4 regions of the Planococcus sp. MB-3u-03 genome follow, and region 2 is predicted to be linked to each of the others. Evidence: riboswitches for the same ligand, from Rfam matches in the RefSeq annotation. Region 2 holds a riboswitch; each other region holds the start of a gene.
What was found. Region 2 has a riboswitch for S-adenosylmethionine ahead of CW734_RS04960 (5-methyltetrahydropteroyltriglutamate--homocysteine S-methyltransferase). Riboswitches for the same ligand answer to the same signal wherever they lie in the genome.
Positions count from the first base shown of each region.

Region 1: linked by a shared signal. The riboswitch ahead of CW734_RS04120 (bifunctional homocysteine S-methyltransferase/methylenetetrahydrofolate reductase) and the one ahead of CW734_RS04960 (5-methyltetrahydropteroyltriglutamate--homocysteine S-methyltransferase) in region 2 are both predicted to bind S-adenosylmethionine.
Region 3: linked by a shared signal. The riboswitch ahead of CW734_RS17760 (ABC transporter substrate-binding protein) and the one ahead of CW734_RS04960 (5-methyltetrahydropteroyltriglutamate--homocysteine S-methyltransferase) in region 2 are both predicted to bind S-adenosylmethionine.
Region 4: linked by a shared signal. The riboswitch ahead of CW734_RS12840 (methionine biosynthesis PLP-dependent protein) and the one ahead of CW734_RS04960 (5-methyltetrahydropteroyltriglutamate--homocysteine S-methyltransferase) in region 2 are both predicted to bind S-adenosylmethionine.

Region 1 covers NZ_CP025135.1:554,687-558,989, forward strand. The annotation lists gene CW734_RS04110 (acyltransferase family protein) at 1-720, shown strand, start outside; gene CW734_RS04115 (DUF6920 family protein) at 859-1,692, shown strand; SAM riboswitch class I at 1,798-1,900, shown strand; gene CW734_RS04120 (bifunctional homocysteine S-methyltransferase/methylenetetrahydrofolate reductase) at 2,004-3,851, shown strand; partial or broken gene metH (methionine synthase) at 3,844-4,303, shown strand, end outside.
Region 2 covers NZ_CP025135.1:742,194-746,496, forward strand. The annotation lists gene CW734_RS04955 (aldose epimerase family protein) at 1-480, shown strand, start outside; gene CW734_RS04960 (5-methyltetrahydropteroyltriglutamate--homocysteine S-methyltransferase) at 625-1,752, opposite strand; SAM riboswitch class I at 1,848-1,953, opposite strand; gene CW734_RS04965 (class I SAM-dependent methyltransferase) at 2,191-2,784, opposite strand; gene CW734_RS04970 (phytoene desaturase family protein) at 3,031-4,303, shown strand, end outside.
Region 3 covers NZ_CP025135.1:3,303,604-3,307,906, forward strand. The annotation lists gene CW734_RS17755 (ABC transporter permease) at 1-141, opposite strand, end outside; gene CW734_RS17760 (ABC transporter substrate-binding protein) at 235-1,815, opposite strand; SAM riboswitch class I at 2,098-2,200, opposite strand; gene CW734_RS17765 (alpha/beta hydrolase) at 2,301-3,068, opposite strand; gene mmuM (homocysteine S-methyltransferase) at 3,225-4,178, opposite strand; gene CW734_RS17775 (amino acid ABC transporter ATP-binding protein) at 4,221-4,303, opposite strand, start outside.
Region 4 covers NZ_CP025135.1:2,293,092-2,297,394, forward strand. The annotation lists gene CW734_RS12815 (cation diffusion facilitator family transporter) at 1-680, opposite strand, end outside; gene CW734_RS12820 (STAS domain-containing protein) at 827-1,588, opposite strand; gene CW734_RS12825 (cobalamin B12-binding domain-containing protein) at 1,566-2,216, opposite strand; gene CW734_RS12830 (hypothetical protein) at 2,221-2,589, opposite strand; gene CW734_RS12835 (antibiotic biosynthesis monooxygenase family protein) at 2,586-2,891, opposite strand; SAM riboswitch class I at 3,089-3,191, shown strand; partial or broken gene CW734_RS12840 (methionine biosynthesis PLP-dependent protein) at 3,268-4,303, shown strand, end outside.

The sequences.
Region 1 (4,303 bases), 190 kb from region 2:
AAGGAAGATTTGCCGACATTCTATAGCGACAAAGACTGCTTCTTGACGGGCAGTGTCAGCTCGAAACTCAAGGAATGTTCGTTCGGCGTAACGGAAAATCCAGAGCATGTCGTCGCGCTGGTCGGCGGCTCGCATTCGGGGCATTGGTTCCCGGCGCTTGAAGCGGTCGCAGAAGAAATGAACATGCGTATCGATGTCTACAATAAAGACGCCTGCCGTTTCTCGAGCGGTGATTTCGATGGCCAGTTGGACGAAGCGTGCATGACCTGGAACGATAATCTGCAGGAACGGCTAATGGCAGATCCACCAGACCTAATTTTCACGACAGCGACGGTGAATTCAGGCGATACGGTGCCAAAAGGCTATATCAATAAATGGAAAGAGTTCGAAGGGATCGCGGAGATTTTCGCCGTGCGCGACAATCCGCGCATGAAAGTCGACCCGACGCTTTGCCTCGATGAATTGAGCGTCGACAATTGTTCGGTCGAGCGCGATAAAGCATTAGCGGATGTCGTGCCGTGGGAAAATACGGAAGGCATTCCGGATAATGTGACGTTCGCCGATATGTCCGAGTATTTCTGCACGGATGATACATGCCCGCCGGTGATCGGCAATGTGCTCGTCTACCGCGATAAGCATCATTTGACGACACTTTATTCGCAAACGATGGGGCCGGCATTGAAGGAACATCTTGAACCGGCTCTTGAAAATCTAAACTGATGAATACCGAACGCCTCCGGAAGGACACTCTTCCGGAGGCGTTTTCTATTGCCGCGCCCAGCAGGGAAAATAAATGCCGTGTCGAAAGAGAATAGCAAGGAACAAAGTGCGCAGCAAAATCGGAGAGGGGTATGAGGCATGAAACGCAGATGGCCGGTTTTAGCATTGACATCGCTTGGGGCATACGGAGCTTACCGAAAATACAAAGACATGACGCGGCTCGTCAAGCCGACGTGGCCGGAAGTCCGGCACGCCGGGGAAGTGGAAGAGGCAAGAACGGAAAATCTCCCGAAACCGATCGCCAAGTGGCTGGAGACGATCGGCGCGGTCGGCCGTGAACAGGTGATGGGCGTCTATGTAAAGCAAGTAGGCTGGATGAAGACCAAACCCGATCAGGAAGAATGGACGGAATCGACTGCCGAACAATACAGCTTTGTCGAACCGCCGTCGTTCTATTGGAAAGCGCGTATGAAAGTGGATGGCTTGTTCGTAACCGGATCCGATAGTTTCCGCAATGGCCGCGCGGGGATGCGTATCCGCTTCGCGGGGCTTGTGCCGATCAACCGCGCGATTCCGGACGGCAAGCTCGATGAATCGGCCTTGCAGCGCTTTTTAATGGAGATGGCCTGGCTGCCGGGACTGGTGTTCAGCCCGTACGTGCGGTTTTTGAACAGCAACGAACGTTCTGTGGAAGCGGAAATGACTTATAACGGGTCGACTGCCAATGTGACCTTTGAATTTGATGAAAAAGGGCGCATGAAGCGGGCGCGCGCGATGCGCTATAAAGATGTTGGCGAAGATGCGAAGCGCTTGCCGTGCATTGCGGAAGTGCATGAATGGCAGGAAGTCGAAGGCATCGAAATCCCACGGCGCATCGACATCACTTGGATCATCGACGGCCAAGCGTTCACTTGGTATAAGTTCACCGTCGAAGCCGCTAAATTCAATCCGCGTGTTCCGGATGCCTGGTGAGCAAGTCAGAAATGTAACAGAAAGTTCTTTGTTTTTTGATGAATCACCTTGACCCAAATCACCACAGGGGGTATCATGTGGGAATACTAAAAACTGCATAGTGAATTCTTATCTAGAGAAGTCGAGGGACTGGCCCGATGACGCTTCAGCAACCAGCCGCTAGCGGTCAGGTGCTAATTCCAGCAGGCATGCGCCTGGCAGATGAAAAGGAACGAGTCCGATATCGTAAAGCCTTCTTTTTCATGGAAGGCTTTTTTTGTTTCATATCGATGCGTCCGCAGCTGCACGGCAAAATAGACGGAGGAGGACCAATCATGTTATTAGATGAACTGAAAAAACGAATGCTGACGGCGGACGGCGCCATGGGAACGCTGTTGTACTCCTACGGCATCGAATACTGCAACGAGGAATTGAACATCCAGCGACCGGAAGTGATCGAGAAGATCCACCGCGATTATATCGCAGCCGGGGCGGATATCATCCAAACGAACACATACGGGGCGAACGCCCATAAACTGGCGCGCTACGGGCTCGAAGAACAGACCGAAGCGATCAATAAAGCAGCGATCGCCATCGCCAATAAAGCCGCAAAAGACGGCGGACAGTTTGTCGTCGGCACGATCGGCGGCATCCGAGGCATCCGCAAAAGCGATGCGACTTTGGATGAGATCGTCGCCATGGTCGACCAGCAAGCCCAGCATCTATTGTCCGGCAATCCGGACGGCTTATTGCTGGAAACTTATTACGATTTCGAGGAACTGGCGGCGACCGTCAGCCATCTGAAGAAACTGACCGACGCCCCGCTCATCGCGCAATTATCGATGCACGAACCCGGCATCTTGCAAAACGGCATGAGCTTGAACGAAGGATTGAAACGTCTCGACGCGCTCGGTGCGGAAATTGTCGGCGTCAACTGCCGCCTTGGACCGCACCATACGATCCAAGCGTTCGAAGGCGTCGAACTTCCGGAAAAAGCCTTTTTGTCGGCTTACCCGAACGCTTCGCTTTTGGATATCGAAGACGGGCGCATCGTCTATGAATCGGAAGCCGATTATTTCGGCCGTGCGGCATTGCTTTTGCGTGAAGAAGGCGTCCGGTTGATTGGCGGCTGCTGCGGCACGACGCCGAAGCATATCGAAGCGGTGAAAAAACGCATCGGCCATCTGCAGCCGATTACCGAAAAGAAAGTCGAAGAGAAAAAACCGATCGTCATCCGCGAAGCAGAAGCCTTGAAAGACAAGCCTTTACACGAAAAAGCGAAAACCGAACGGACGATCATCGTCGAACTCGATACGCCGCGCCATTTGGATATCGATAAATTCCTCGAAGGTTCAAAAGCATTGGATGCAGAAGGCATTGACGCCATCACGATGGCCGATAATTCACTCGCCTCTCCGCGCATCAGCAATATGGCGATGGGCTCGATCATCAAGCGTAAGCAAGACGTCAGACCTCTAGCGCATATCACCTGCAGAGACCGCAACCTGATCGGCCTGCAATCGCATATTATGGGACTGAATGCACTCGGCATCCACGACATACTTGCCGTCACGGGCGATCCGACAAAAGTTGGCGATTTCCCGGGCGCGACAAGCGTCTATGATGTATCGAGCATGGAATTGATCCAGCTCATCAAAAAACTCAACGAAGGCATTTCATTCTCCGGGAAACCATTGCGGAAAAAAGCGAATTTCTCTGTCGCCGCCGCGTTCAACCCGAACGTTCGCGTCGTGGAGCGGGCTGTAGCAAGGCTCGAGAAGAAAATTGAAGCCGGGGCAGATTATTTCATTTCACAACCAGTTTATACGAAAGAGAAAATCATCGAGATCCACGAGGCGACAAAGCATTTGGACACGCCGATTTTCCTTGGGGTCATGCCGCTGACGAGCATACGCAGCGCCGATTTCCTGCATAACGAAGTGCCGGGCATCAAATTGTCGGAAGAGGCACTTGACCGCATGCGGGCTTGCGGCGAAGACAAGGAAAAAGCGACGGCGGAAGGCATCCAGATCGCGAAAGAATTGATCGATACCGCAGCGGAACTGTTCAACGGCATTTATTTGATCACGCCATTTGTACGCTACGACATGACGGTGGAATTGATTCGCCACATCCGACAACTAGATTTAAAGAAAGCGAGCGATCGTGCCTATGCCTAAACATCTAATTGAACAGCAACTCGAAAAACGCATCCTTATCATCGACGGTGCAATGGGGACGATGATCCAAAATGCGGACCTATCCGCGGAAGATTTCGGCGGCGAGGAGTACGACGGCTGCAACGAATACTTGAATATTATCCGTCCCGATGTGCTTGAAGGGGTGCACGACGCTTATTTGGAAGCGGGCGCAGACATCATCTGCACGAACACATTCGGCGGCACGCCAGTCGTTTTGGATGAATACGGGCTCGGCCATCGTGCAGCGGAAATCAATAAAAAGCGGTCGAAATCGCCAAAATCAGCCAAGCGAAATATTCGACGCCGGAATGGCCGCGCTTTGTTGCGGGTGCACTCGGCCCGACGACGAAAACTTTGTCGGTAACGGGCGGCATTACATTCGACGAATTAAAAACCGATTTCCAGGTGCAGGCGAAAGCCTTGATCGAAGG
Region 2 (4,303 bases):
AAGCGGACGATTGTGGAACATCAACTGACCATCCCAAGCAGCCAATACGCGGAGTTAAACGGCGACATGCTGCCGACGGGTACACTGGTACCGGTAGAGGAAGATCCGCTGTTTGATTTCCGCAAGGGCAGAACCATCCGCGAAGGGACAGACTCTTTGCATCCTCAAATCGAACTGGTCGGCGGCGGCTATGACCATCCGTTCCTATTGGATAAAGAAGCCCAGCCTGTGATCGAGCTTAAAGACGAGGCAAGCGGGCGCAGTTTGCAGGTTGAAACAACAGAGCCGGCAGTCGTCTTGTACACCGCCAACCATATCGGCGGCCCGTATTCATTCAAAGGCGTGGCGGCTCAAAATCAACTTGGGCTGTGCCTCGAGACGCAAGGCATGCCGGATTCCATCTATCATCCGCATTTCCCGTCAGCGATTTTGAAGGCAGGGGAGGAGTTTGAGTCGCGGACGGTGTACCGTTTTGTGTAGTAGTGAGTGCTGTCCCTGTGCAGCACACAATTCGAGTAGCCGAAACCGCGGTGTGAGTGGCTTCGGACAGGAGATTGTCCCTGTGCACCACACAATTATTCCAAATAAAAAGGCAAGCGCAAATTTGCGCTTGCCTTTTGTCGTTTACTCTCCGAAGATCTCTTCAGAAACTTCCACGATGTACCGCAGTTTGTCCCATTGCTGTTCTTCGGTGAGGATATTGCCGTGGTGAGTCGAAGCGAATCCGCATTGCGGGCTGATGCATAGCTGCTCGAGCGGCACATGTTCTGCGGCTTCTGCGACGCGTGCTTTGATCGCTTCTTTGTCTTCAAGTTCACCATTTTTTGAAGTGAAGACGCCGAGCACAACTCTTGGTCCACCGTTTGGAATGTACTCAAGTGGCTGGAAGCTGCCGGAGCGGTCGTCGTCGTATTCAAGGAAGAAGCCGTCGACTTTTTCTTTGGCGAACAAAGTCGGCGCGATCAATGCGTAGCTGCCTTCAAATGCCCAGTCGGATTGATAATTGCCGCGACACAGGTGAGTCGTCACAGCGAGGTCTTCCGGCTTGCCTTCCAGCACGCCGTTTGCGACACGAAGCGCCAAGTCGATCAAATACTCGCGATTGTATTTTCCATCGTTGAACGGAATGTCCGGAGATGACAAGCCAGCGATATAGACATCGTCGATTTGGATATAGCGCGCGCCGGCATCATAAAATGCCTGGAAAGCGTCGCGGTAAGTTTGAATGACGTCTTTCGCGTAGTCTTCCAAGTCCGGATAGATGGCTTCATCGCGGATGCCTTGGTTGAAAAATTGGTTCGGGCTTGGAATCGTCAATTTCGGCACAGCGCGGCCGCCGACGATTTCCTTGAATTCAATGAAATCACTGAGAAATGGATGGTTTTCATTAAAAGAAATCTTGCCGATATTGCGCACGTCATAAGCTTCCGTTTCGACGTTTTTGAACTGATAGCCTTTTTCCGGCGTGTAACCTTCGAAGCCATTGATATGCGCCATGAAATCAGTATGCCAGAACGTGCGGCGGAATTCGCCGTCCGTCACTGCTTTGAAACCGACTTCGATTTGCTTGTCGACGATGCGCTTGATTTCCGTCGTCTCGACTTCCCGCAGCTGTTCCGCTGTGATTGTGCCTTCTTTGAACTGCTTGCGCGCCTCGTGAATGCTGTCGGGGCGCAATAAGCTCCCGACGTGATCAGCCTTGAATGGGGCAGTTGTTAATTTTTGGTTTGTTTGAATAGTTGAATGGGTCATGTGAAATTCCTTCTTTCTGTTTTTAGTGTGGGTGGTGGAAATAAAAAAAACGGGCTTTCTTCGAAAAGAAGAAAGCCCGTTTTGGAAAAGCATTCTTCTTATCTTCTAGGCTTATGCCTATTGGAATTAGCACCTTGTCCTGAAATAGGGCGGTTGCTGAGACTTCACAGGGCCAAATCCCTCCGTCTCTCTTGATAAGAAATCGACTATTAAGTTAATTGCTGGTTGATGTTGTTCACATTAAACCAATCTTCGGACAATTGCAAGGAAATTGGGAATTATTTTTTTGTCCCTGTGCACCACACAATTCGAGTAGTGCCCCATGCAGGATAAGTGAATAAGAAATACCTTCAAATCAGGATCAGTAATATTCCTTCTGTATTTTCATGCCTTCAGGTAAATAGTCATAATTGTGCCGTACACAGGGACAGCTACAATTCACAACGGTTTCCGGCTCTCAATGGTCAAAAATAGTCCGCCGTAATAGGATTCCACCTTCACAATTTCCAGAGGGGAGCGATTCACCAAATCGATTGTATCGCGGTTCAAATGGCAGCCGTCGCATAGCTTTTTCCAGACGGGTGTCAAGGATTCCTGAGTTTTGCCCATGAGCGGTTGGTCCATTTTGACGTGCTCGAACATGAGGATCTGGGCGCCGGGTTTGCTGACGCGGTAGATTTCTTCGAGCGCTTTGACCGGGTCTGGAATCGTGCAGAATACTAAGGTCGCGACGACCGTATCGAAGCTGTCATCGGCAAAGGGCAGTTTTTCAGCGACTGCTTCGTACGTGCGAATCGGTGTCTTCGACTGTCGGATGCGTTTGCCGGCTTGTTTACTCATCTCCGGGTTTGGTTCGATGGCGTCGACCCGTTCGGCATTTTGATAATAGCGGAAGTTCGCACCTGTTCCGAAGCCGATTTCGAGCACGCGACCTTGCGCTTTTTGAACCAGTCCGGCGCGGATTTTTTCAAAGCGCGTCTTCTCGAGCGGCTTCATGGCCGTGTCATATATATGCGGTAAAAATCCAGCCATAGTGATCGACTCCTGTCTTGTGTATTGCATCTTTCTATACCATTCCACTTTCCCTGTCAATGTCCTGTTTATTCCTGGAATGAACGGTTTGTCTAGGATTATACAAAAACTATACAATCAGCGTTTTTAAGCTTATTATGAAGGGAATAACAAGGACAATGGCAAGGCATTAAAGAAATCTCCGTACAGGCGGTTTTAGCGTAAAAAAGAAGGATACATATTTCATTAAAAAGGGGCGGTACATATATGGGGAAAGCGAAGAAATCCGTAATCGTAATCGGAGGCGGGCTTGGGGGCTTGTCGGCGGCGATTTCATTGCAGCAAAAAGGCTATGAGGTTTCGTTATATGAAAAGAACGAGCATATCGGCGGGAAAGTGAACCGCTTAGAGCGGGACGGCTTCGGTTTTGACTTGGGCCCGTCGATTTTGACGATGCCGCATATTTTCGATCGCTTGTTCCAAAGCAGTGGCAAGAAAATGACGGATTACGTTCCGATGCAACGCTTAGAGCGTGAGTGGCGCTCATTTTTCCCGGACGGCACGGTGATCGATCTGTACCATGACCTTCATTTGATGGAGCGGGCGAACCCGGCACTGTCGAAAAAGGACATGAAGGAATACTACGCGCTGCTCAAGTACGCGAAGCGGATTTACGAAACGACCGAGCGTAGCTATTTGAAGGAAGGCTTTGAATCGCCGAAGGAGGCCGTCGCACAAAACGGCATCCTTGCGACTCTGACCGGATTCGATTTGACCTCGACGATGTACAGCGCGATTTCCAAGCGCATCAATAATCCTCATTTGCGCGACATGCTGTCGTATTACGTGAAATACGTAGGGTCTTCGCCGTATAGCGCACCCGCTGTGCTCAATATGATGATTTATATGCAACACGCACAAGGCTGCTGGTATGTGCCGGGCGGCATGCATAATCTGGCGGGCGGCATGGAGAGACTGGCGCGCGAAGAAGGCGTCCAGATCCATACCGGCATGGGCGTGATTCGTGCCTTGACGAGTGCGGAAGGCAAGATCACCGGCGTCGAACTCGAAGACGGCAGCTTCCAAACCGCTGATTATTACGTATCGAATATGGAAGTCATCCCGTTCTATCAAAAAATGGTCAAGGCGGAGCATGAGTTTGTCGATAAGCTCGAGAAGAAATACGAGCCGGCGAGTTCCGGACTCGTTTTGCATCTCGGCGTCAAGAAGACCTATCCGCAACTGAACCACCATAATTTCTTCTTCTCGGACAATTTAAAAGAGCAGATGGACAAGGTGTTCGAGCGTCATGAATTGCCCGACGACCCGACGATCTATCTCGTCAACGTCAACAAGACCGACCCGACGCAGGCGCCGGAAGGGTATGAAAATATTAAAATCCTTCCGCATATCCCGTATATCCAGGACAACCCGTTCACGCCGGAACAGTACAAGGAATTCGAAGAGCGAGTCATCAATAAGCTCGAACGCATGGGGCTCGACGGCTTGCGCGATAATATCGTCGTACGCGATGTCTGGA
Region 3 (4,303 bases), 820 kb from region 2:
CGCTTCCGGTGAACTGTCCTCCCCTAAAATGAGGAACGCCGGGTTGCCGGGAGTCAGATGCACGATCATAAAGACGATTACACTGACGACCAGCATGACGGGAATCACCGACAACAGCCGGCGAATCGTGTAGTTCAGCATTGCTTGTTCCCCCTTCTCCATAAAAGGAAGAAAATCGCCAGCATCGTTCCTGACGATTTTCTTCTCTTAGTTATCCTGTTTGATGGCTCGTCGTTAATTTGTTTTATACGTATTCCAGAAGCGCGGGCCATACCATTCGCTATAGTCGTGGATATCGGTTGTGCGCGCATTCAAGTTCGAGATGTTCGTCACTTTTTCAAACGGCAATTCTTCATACAGCGTTTCGTTCAAGCCGGCGAGGATCTGCTGTCGTTCTTCCTCGGATTCCGCTTGTGCCCACTGGGCGATTTGCTCCTGCCATTTCTCACTGTTATACCAGCCACTGCTGTTCGAATCCTGGCTCAACATGCCTGCCTGGTTCGGCGAGAAGAACGGGGACCATCCGACGACAACGAGATCCCAATTGGAAGCCTCTCCCCATTTCTCAAGGTATGTTGCCCATTCATAGGATTCCAGCTCGACCGCAAAGCCGGCTGCTTCAAGCTGCTGTTCAGCGATCTCGGCAATTTTCTTATAGTCGTTGGAATCGCTCGAGAAGATAATTTTGATCGGCTCGCCGTCGTAGCTGCTTTCTTCCAATAAGCGTTTCGCTTCATCCACATCGTAGGACAGGAAGCCGTCTGTGTTTTCTTCCGAATACAGGGCGGTTTGGTTCGGCGTGAACAAAGCGCCGTCCAATTCGTAAAATTCCTCGTTGCCGTATGTTGCTTTGGCAATCGCTTCTTTATCGAGTGCAGCGTTCAATGCCTGGCGTACTTGCAAGTCATCGAAAGGCGCTTCCGATTTATCCGGCGTCAACACCGTATAGCCGTTAGTGGCGGTGCCAGCTTCGATATTCGGCGTGCTTTCGATCACTTCGTACAAATCGAGCGGAACTTCATCGCCGAAATCGTAAAGTCCGGTTTTCAAGCCATTGACCACCACTTGAGGGTCTTTGACGATCTTGAAATGGACCGAATCCACATACGCTTTTTTCTCTCCCGTCAAACCGCTTGTCTCATCGGTTCTAGATGCATAGTCGTCGTATTTGGCCAAGACGATTTCATCGCCGCGCTTCCACGAATCAAACTGGAATGGCCCGGTGCCGATATACTGGTCATGGTCGAGCGGCTTTTCGCCGGCCGCTTCAGCGATTGCTTTCGGTAAGACGACTGCAGCCGATTTCGGGGCAGCCAAGTCAGAAAGCAGAGAACTGTATGCTTTGTTCAATTGAATGGTCAATTGCGAGCCGTCTGCTTCCACGGACTCCACGTGGTCGTTGGTGATCTTGCCGACAGATGACACTTTCAGCCAACGTTCGATGGACGCTTTGGCATCTTCTGCCGTTACTGGTTCCCCGTTATGGAAGCTTACGCCTTCACGCAAGGTAATTGTGTAGGTTTTTCCGTCTTCGCTCACTTCATAATCTTCAGCGAGCAACGGCACTGCTTCAAAATCCTGGTTTAAGGCAAACAAACCTTCATAAATATGCCAGCCGATTTTGCGTGCGGCACTTTCTCCCGTATACATCCAGTCCAGCGTGTTCGGATCTGCGCCGATCGCCACGTTCAGCTCCCCGCCTTCCACTGGTTCTGAATCTCCGTCAGCATTGGACGAACTCGCTTCGCCGCCGGAACAACCGGCCAAGCCGATAAGTGCAATTAAACTGATAAGTAAAAAGATGATATTTTTCACGATGTTCCTCCTTATGATTGAAAAAATGATGTTGCCTCGATTATGTATGCAACTGCCTAAAAGCCTATCCAAGTTCCCAGATTTTCAATGAAGCGTCGAAGTGTTGATGCGCCAATCTGCCGCTCAAGCTCCGACGGTATTTCGAAAACCATTTGTCCATTGAAGGCACCTCCTTCGCCAAAAAAATAATTTATCTTACCTGTTTACTTGGTTTTAACGTAATAAAAAAACCCCTTCTTCTTTTCGACAAGAAGAGGAGTGGTTTCGTACGTTCGATCGCCTCTCTTATCTCTGTACGCGCAGTACAAGGAATTAGCACAGTGCCGCGTTGCGGTCTGCTGCTTTGACGTCTCAGGGCCAGTCCCTCAGTCAATCTCGATAAGATGATTAAATTGTAAAGTTCATGTTACGGCCCTTGATCCGGCTTGTCAACATTATTTTGAAGAAATTGAATTTATTTACATGATGCTAAAATTCGATTTGGTTTACGCTTGCCCTCCAGCCGGCAAGACCTGCGCCTGTTCGATCCATTCAATGGATTTGGCGACGATGAAATCCAATTCATGGTCCATGGAAGCGATGTGATAGGAATTATGGAGTTCGTGCTTGAACGCGTAATCCGAACCGACCTTGCCGAGAATATAGTCGGTGTTGGCTGGCGGCACGACATGGTCTTCAAGCGACTGGAAACAAACGACCGGGCAGCGGACTTCGGCGAGCTTTGCGCGGACAGCATCCATATAGCCAAGCAATTGCTGATACGCTTTGACCGGTGCTTGCCCGTAAGTGATTTCCACCGCATCCGCTTTTTTGATATCGGGCGCATCTTCTGTAACGTAAGCATGGGCCGGGCGGCTGCGGTAAGTTTCAAACTGCGGGATGTCGATCGCCGGATTGATCAACGCGATGCCCTGGATTTCAGGATGGCGGCTGGCCAGATCCAAGCTCAAGGTGCCGCCCATCGATTGCCCGATGACAAAGACCGATGTGCACGCTTGTTTGAGTTCTAAATAAGCCTGCTCAACACTCTGGAACCAGTCTTCATAAGAAAATTGTTCCAACTCCTTGAAATGGGTGCCATGGCCCGGCAGCCGCGGACAGGAAACCGTATAGCCTTGTTCGCCGAGCGCTTCGCCTAATTCCCTGACGCTTTGCGGCGTGCCGAGAAACCCGTGGCACAATAGGATGCCGGTGCTGCCGCCTTTCAGAAAGAAGGCTTCCGCCCCTTGGATGACAGGATATTGTTCGTTCATGCAATCCCTCCTTCAGCTGTTTAAAAATCAGGAGGCCCACTAGCTGCCCCTAATGTGAAGTAATGCGAAAAAAGCTTATTCACATTAGACTATATTCAAAACCTACTTGTCAACTAGGTTTTATAAAATGAACGATCACCCGCACCAGGCGCTGCCTTAAACTTCCGAAGCTTTCCCTTGGCGCGCCCACGAGGCGATCGCTGCAATATCATCGGGAGTCGTGCTGCAACAGCCGCCGATGATATCTGCTCCTGCTTTATGCCAGGCTTTCGAATTGGCTGAAAACGCACCAACTGACGGTTCTTCGCTCCAGGTTTTGCTTACCGGGTCGTAAGTGGCGCCGGAATTTGGATAGACGATGACCGGTTTGGAAGATGCGCTTTTCACTTCCTGGATCAAGGATTCGATAAACTGCGGAGCTGTGCAATTAATGCCGATTGCCGCCACTTGCGATTGCTGCTCGAGCCATTTTGCACAATCCGCGATCCGCTCCCCATCACTGATATGGAACTCATCTTTCGCACTGAATGTAAACCAGGCAGACACCTGCGGAAATTCTTCCAGCACGCTCACAATCGCTTTCGCTTCCGCAAGGCACGGCAAAGTTTCGCACGCCAAAATATCCGCTCCTGCTTCCACCAGCACCCGGATTCGCTCTCTATGAAATGCGGCCAATTGCTCTTCGCCAATCGCATAGCCGCCGCGGTATTCAGACCCGTCCGATAAAAATGCGCCGTACGGGCCGACTGATGCCGCCACTAAAGGCTTCGGCCTGTCCGAGCGATCCGCTGCAGCGCCCCAAAACTCGTCGCGCGCTTGTGTTGCCAACTCGACAGACTTCGTGATCAATGCGATCGCTTGTGATTCTGTCAGCCCTCTCTCCTGATAGCCTTCAATGGTCGCCTGGTAACTGGCCGTAATGGCACAATCCGCCCCAGCCTGGAAATAATCCACATGCACTTTCTTGATCAACTCCGGATTTTCCATCAATATTTTCGCTGACCATAAAGAATCATTTAAATTGCATCCATAGTTTTCAAGTTCTGTCGCCATAGCCCCGTCCACGATCAGGACCGGGAACTCGTTCAATATCTGTTCAATCGGGTTCATTCCAAACCATCCTTCCGCTCTCAGTCGTTACACTTTATTCCCTCAGCCTTGGACGGCTTTTCCTAAAAATTGTTTCGTTCTTTCGACGGCAGGCTCGGTGAAAATTTGCTCAGCCGTGCCTTGCT
Region 4 (4,303 bases), 1.6 Mb from region 2:
GCTTCGATTGTCTGCGCTACTTGCTCCAGGTCAACATTTTTTGGTGTCCCTTCCATCAAGACATGGACCGCTTCTTTCGTCACGCGCCAACCGCTGATCAAGACAAGGATGGCGACGACGACACTCGCCAATGGATCTGCCCATGCCCATCCGAAGAAAATGATCAAAAGGGCTGCCGTGATCGCGCCGACCGAGCCAAGCAAATCACTTAAGACATGCAAAAAAGCAGCACGGAGGTTCAAGTTTTCTTTCGTATCGCCGCCGCGCATCAAAATCCACGCGACGAGAATATTGACGAGCAAGCCGATGACCGCGATAGCCAACATTCCTGAAGTCGCAATTTCCGGTGGATCTGAAAATCGGTGATAGGCTTCATAGAAAATATAAAGTGAAATCAAGACGAGCGTCACTCCGTTAAAGACTGCCGCTAAAATTTCAAAACGTTTATAGCCGTAAGTCTTCATTTGGTCGGCTGCTTTTTCGCCGATGGAAAAAGCCAGGTAACCCACACCGAGCGAAATGGAATCGCTGAGCATATGGCCGGCATCAGCCAGCAGCGCTAGGCTGTTCGTCAAATATCCGCCGACCGCCTCGACCACCATATAACTGGTGATGATCAAAAAGGCAATCAGCAATGTTTTTTTATTGCGGCTATGCGAATGATCATGTGATGATCCCATCGCCAACACCTCCACTGCAGCTTTTAATAATCCTTTTCTCTAAATGTATTCCCGAAAAATCGCCAGATATCCTAAGGAAAACGAAACAAACATCCAGTCACTAGGCTTCCTAACCATAAAAAAACCGGCTCCCATGGCCGGTTTCATCACTGATTTGCTGAGGCTGTTGTCAGGACGGATTCCAGTGATGCTTCAAAACGCAAATTCATTTCCCGTTTCAACAGATGCAATTTTTGGGCATGGTCCGGCTTTACGCCGGTGATGACCGCATCGATTCCCATGACGCCCAAGGTCTGCACGAGCGATTCCAGATAACTGACGCCTTCTTGCGTCACCGTTCCCATCGCCGTCAAATCGATCACGACCGTTTCGGCTTCGTATTCGTAGATGCGCGTGACAATATACGGGCGGATCGCTTCAACTTTTTTTGCATCCAAATTACCGAACAACGGAATGAGCACATAGCCTCCACCGATTGCGATGCACGGGGCGGAAAGTTCACGCACTTTATCCAGCAGCGCATCGGACCGTTCTTTTTCCTTAAGCAATTCATAATCCGTTTCTTTCAAGCGGCCCCGCAAGCGAATCAATTGAGACGTGATGGCAGCCATTTGCTCATCTTTTGGCACCAGTACAAGATTCAGTGAAAAGTCGCTATCCCACCGGTAATAGACGTCCGCCAAGAAGAAGCCGGCCGCTGTGGTGAAATTCAATTCGATTGGTTTCTTGCTGCCGCGGGTTTTCAGCAACCGCCCTGCTTTGGCCCGGCTGCCATCATCGAGCAATTCAAAGAATCCACTTGGTTTTCCGAAAAGCTGTTCTGCCTCTAGCGAATAATCGACGACCGCAAAGCTATTGTTCAGTTGAAAAGCCGGAAGCGGCCATTCAGCCAGTGGAGAGCGTGTCATCGTTCGACCCCTTTCCTGTGCGGATCCATTCGCGGAGCGCCCCGAGTTCTCGGACGACGACCGCTCCTTTTATGTGCAAATCCGCAAAGCTCGACAAGGTGGCGGCCCTGCCGCCAATCAGGACGGCTGGATTTGAGTCCACCTTAGAGAAAGCTTCGGCGTAGGTTTTCAAAACCGGCAAGCGGTGTGCAAGTGCACCCGACAATGCAACAACATCGGGCTGCCAGTCACCGGCCAATTCGAGCGCTGAATCGAGCGGCAAATTCGGCCCCATATAACGGACATCATAGCCCTCTTCACGGAACATCGCCGCGACCATCTTGAGCCCGATATAATGCTCTTCGCCTTCCGGGCCAAAAATCATCGCTTTTTTGCGGCCATCCTTATCTTTATTGCGCAGCTCCGTAGCGGACAATACAAAATCGCAAACAGCGGTTGCTAAATGCTCTTCCGCAACCGAAATCTCATTTTGTTCCCATAATTCTCCGATGCGGTACATCGCCGGCGTCAAAATTTCGCCGTAGAGCTGTTCATGTGAATGGCTTTCCAGGAAATCCTGGACGTATTTCAAAGCTTCCTCTTCCTGCCCTTGCAGGAAAAGATCCGAAAGCTGTGTTGACTCGTTCATTTGATCAGCCCCTTTTATGTGGAGGGAGCTCCAATAACCGGACTGCGCGATCGAGGCAGCCCCGCATGAAATCTCCTTGCGTTGTTTCGGTATAGCGCGGCACAATTTCGATAAGCCGCTGAAAATTATCGATGATGAGCGCAGTTTCGACATTGCGGCTCACGAGCACCGTTTCGAGCCAGAGTGCATAGTCTAGAAAGGATTGCTCGCTTTGCAGCTCCCACGCGGTTTCGAGGTAATCCAAGTGGTGATGATTGTCTTTAACGGTATGTTCATATCCCTTATCGCCGAAACGTTCCCATAAATTCGGGTACGCTTCGTATATACCGTCTGCCGTGTCGGTCGCGATTTGCTGTTTTTGTTCCTGGTTCATTCGGCCACCACTTCGTATTGATGGACTTTCGGGACGATGCCCGCGAGTTCCTGGTCTGGATAATTCTTCTCCAAATCATGGATCTCCTTGAACTCCTGGCTCTTGACCCAGTTCATATAGGCCTGTTTGGATTGCCATTCCAAGTGGACGGTCAGTTCATGGCGCTTTTTCGTGTTTTGGATCAGCCGGAATGAAGTGAAGCCTTCCGCCTGGTCTACACGGCGCGATCGTTTTCGGTATATTTCTATGACGTCTTGCACCTTGTCTTCCGGCACAATGACGGTCGATGTGACGATGTACATAATTCAGAACCCCTTTGCAACTGGCTTTGTATAAGCCGTGCATGATAAAAGTATACCTCAGCATACCATTTCAGCTTCCGAAATAAAAGCGAGCGCCTTCGGGACATTTACAAGAGTATTTTCAATATTCCGCTTGTATTTCGAAAGTAATTGTTGTATGATGGAAAACATCAACCAACCACAACTATATAAAATGATTCTTATCGAGAGAGATGGAGGGATTTGGCCCTGTGAAGTCTCAGCAACCGGACTTATATGTCACGGTGCTAATTCCAATAGGTGCAACCTAGTAGATGAGAAGATAGCATATACGGCAGGGGCTTTCTTCTTATCATAGAAGAAAGCCCCTGCTTTTTGATTTGAAAGGATGAGGATCATGACACAACATAGCCTAGAAACACGCCTGGTTCAACTCGGCAACCGCAGCGACCCGCGCACAGGGGCGGTCAATCCCCCGATTTATCTTTCTACCGCCTACGAACATGAAGGCCTTGGCAAATCCACAGGCTATGATTATACGCGGACGAAAAATCCAACCCGCCAGCTTCTTGAAGAAGGGATCGCAAACTTAGAAGGCGGCGACGCAGGCTTTGCGTGCAGCTCTGGAATGGCCGCGATCCAGCTGGTCCTTTCCCTGTTCCGCCCGAACGATGAGATTTTGCTTCCTGAAGATATTTACGGCGGTACTTACCGTCTGCTGGAACAATATGAGGAAAAATACCATATCCGTCCCGTATACGATCCCTTCGTCGATCCGAAAACGGCCGAAGCGAAAATCACTGACAATACAAAAGCGATTTTCATTGAAACGCCGACCAACCCGTTGATGCAGGAGATCGATTTGGAATTGTATGCACAACTGGCCAAGCGCCACAATCTTTTACTGATCGTCGACAATACCTTTTTGACCCCTTTCTTGCAGCAGCCGCTCAAAATCGGCGCCGATATCGTACTCCATAGCGCGACCAAATACATTGGGGGCCATAACGATGTGCTTGCTGGGCTAGTCGCCGCAAAAGGCGAGGAGTTATGCGCGCAGCTTTTCAACGCCCATAACTCAGCGGGCGCTGTACTTTCCCGCTTGATTCCTGGCTGTTGATCCGCGGCTTGAAAACCTTGCCGCTGCGCATGCGCCAACACGAAGCGAATGCCAAAGAACTCTCCCGCTTCCTTGAAACTCAAGAGACCGTGACAGACGTACTATACCCTGGAAAAGGCGGCATGCTGTCGTTCCGCCTGCGCGAAGAACAATGGGTCGGGGAATTCCTCGAGAGCCTGTCGCTCATCACATTCGCAGAGAGCCTCGGCGGCGTGGAAAGTTTCATCACGTATCCCGCGACCCAGACCCATGCCGATATGCCGGTTGCAGAACGCACGGCACGCGGCGTCTGTAACCGCCTGCTCCGCTTCTC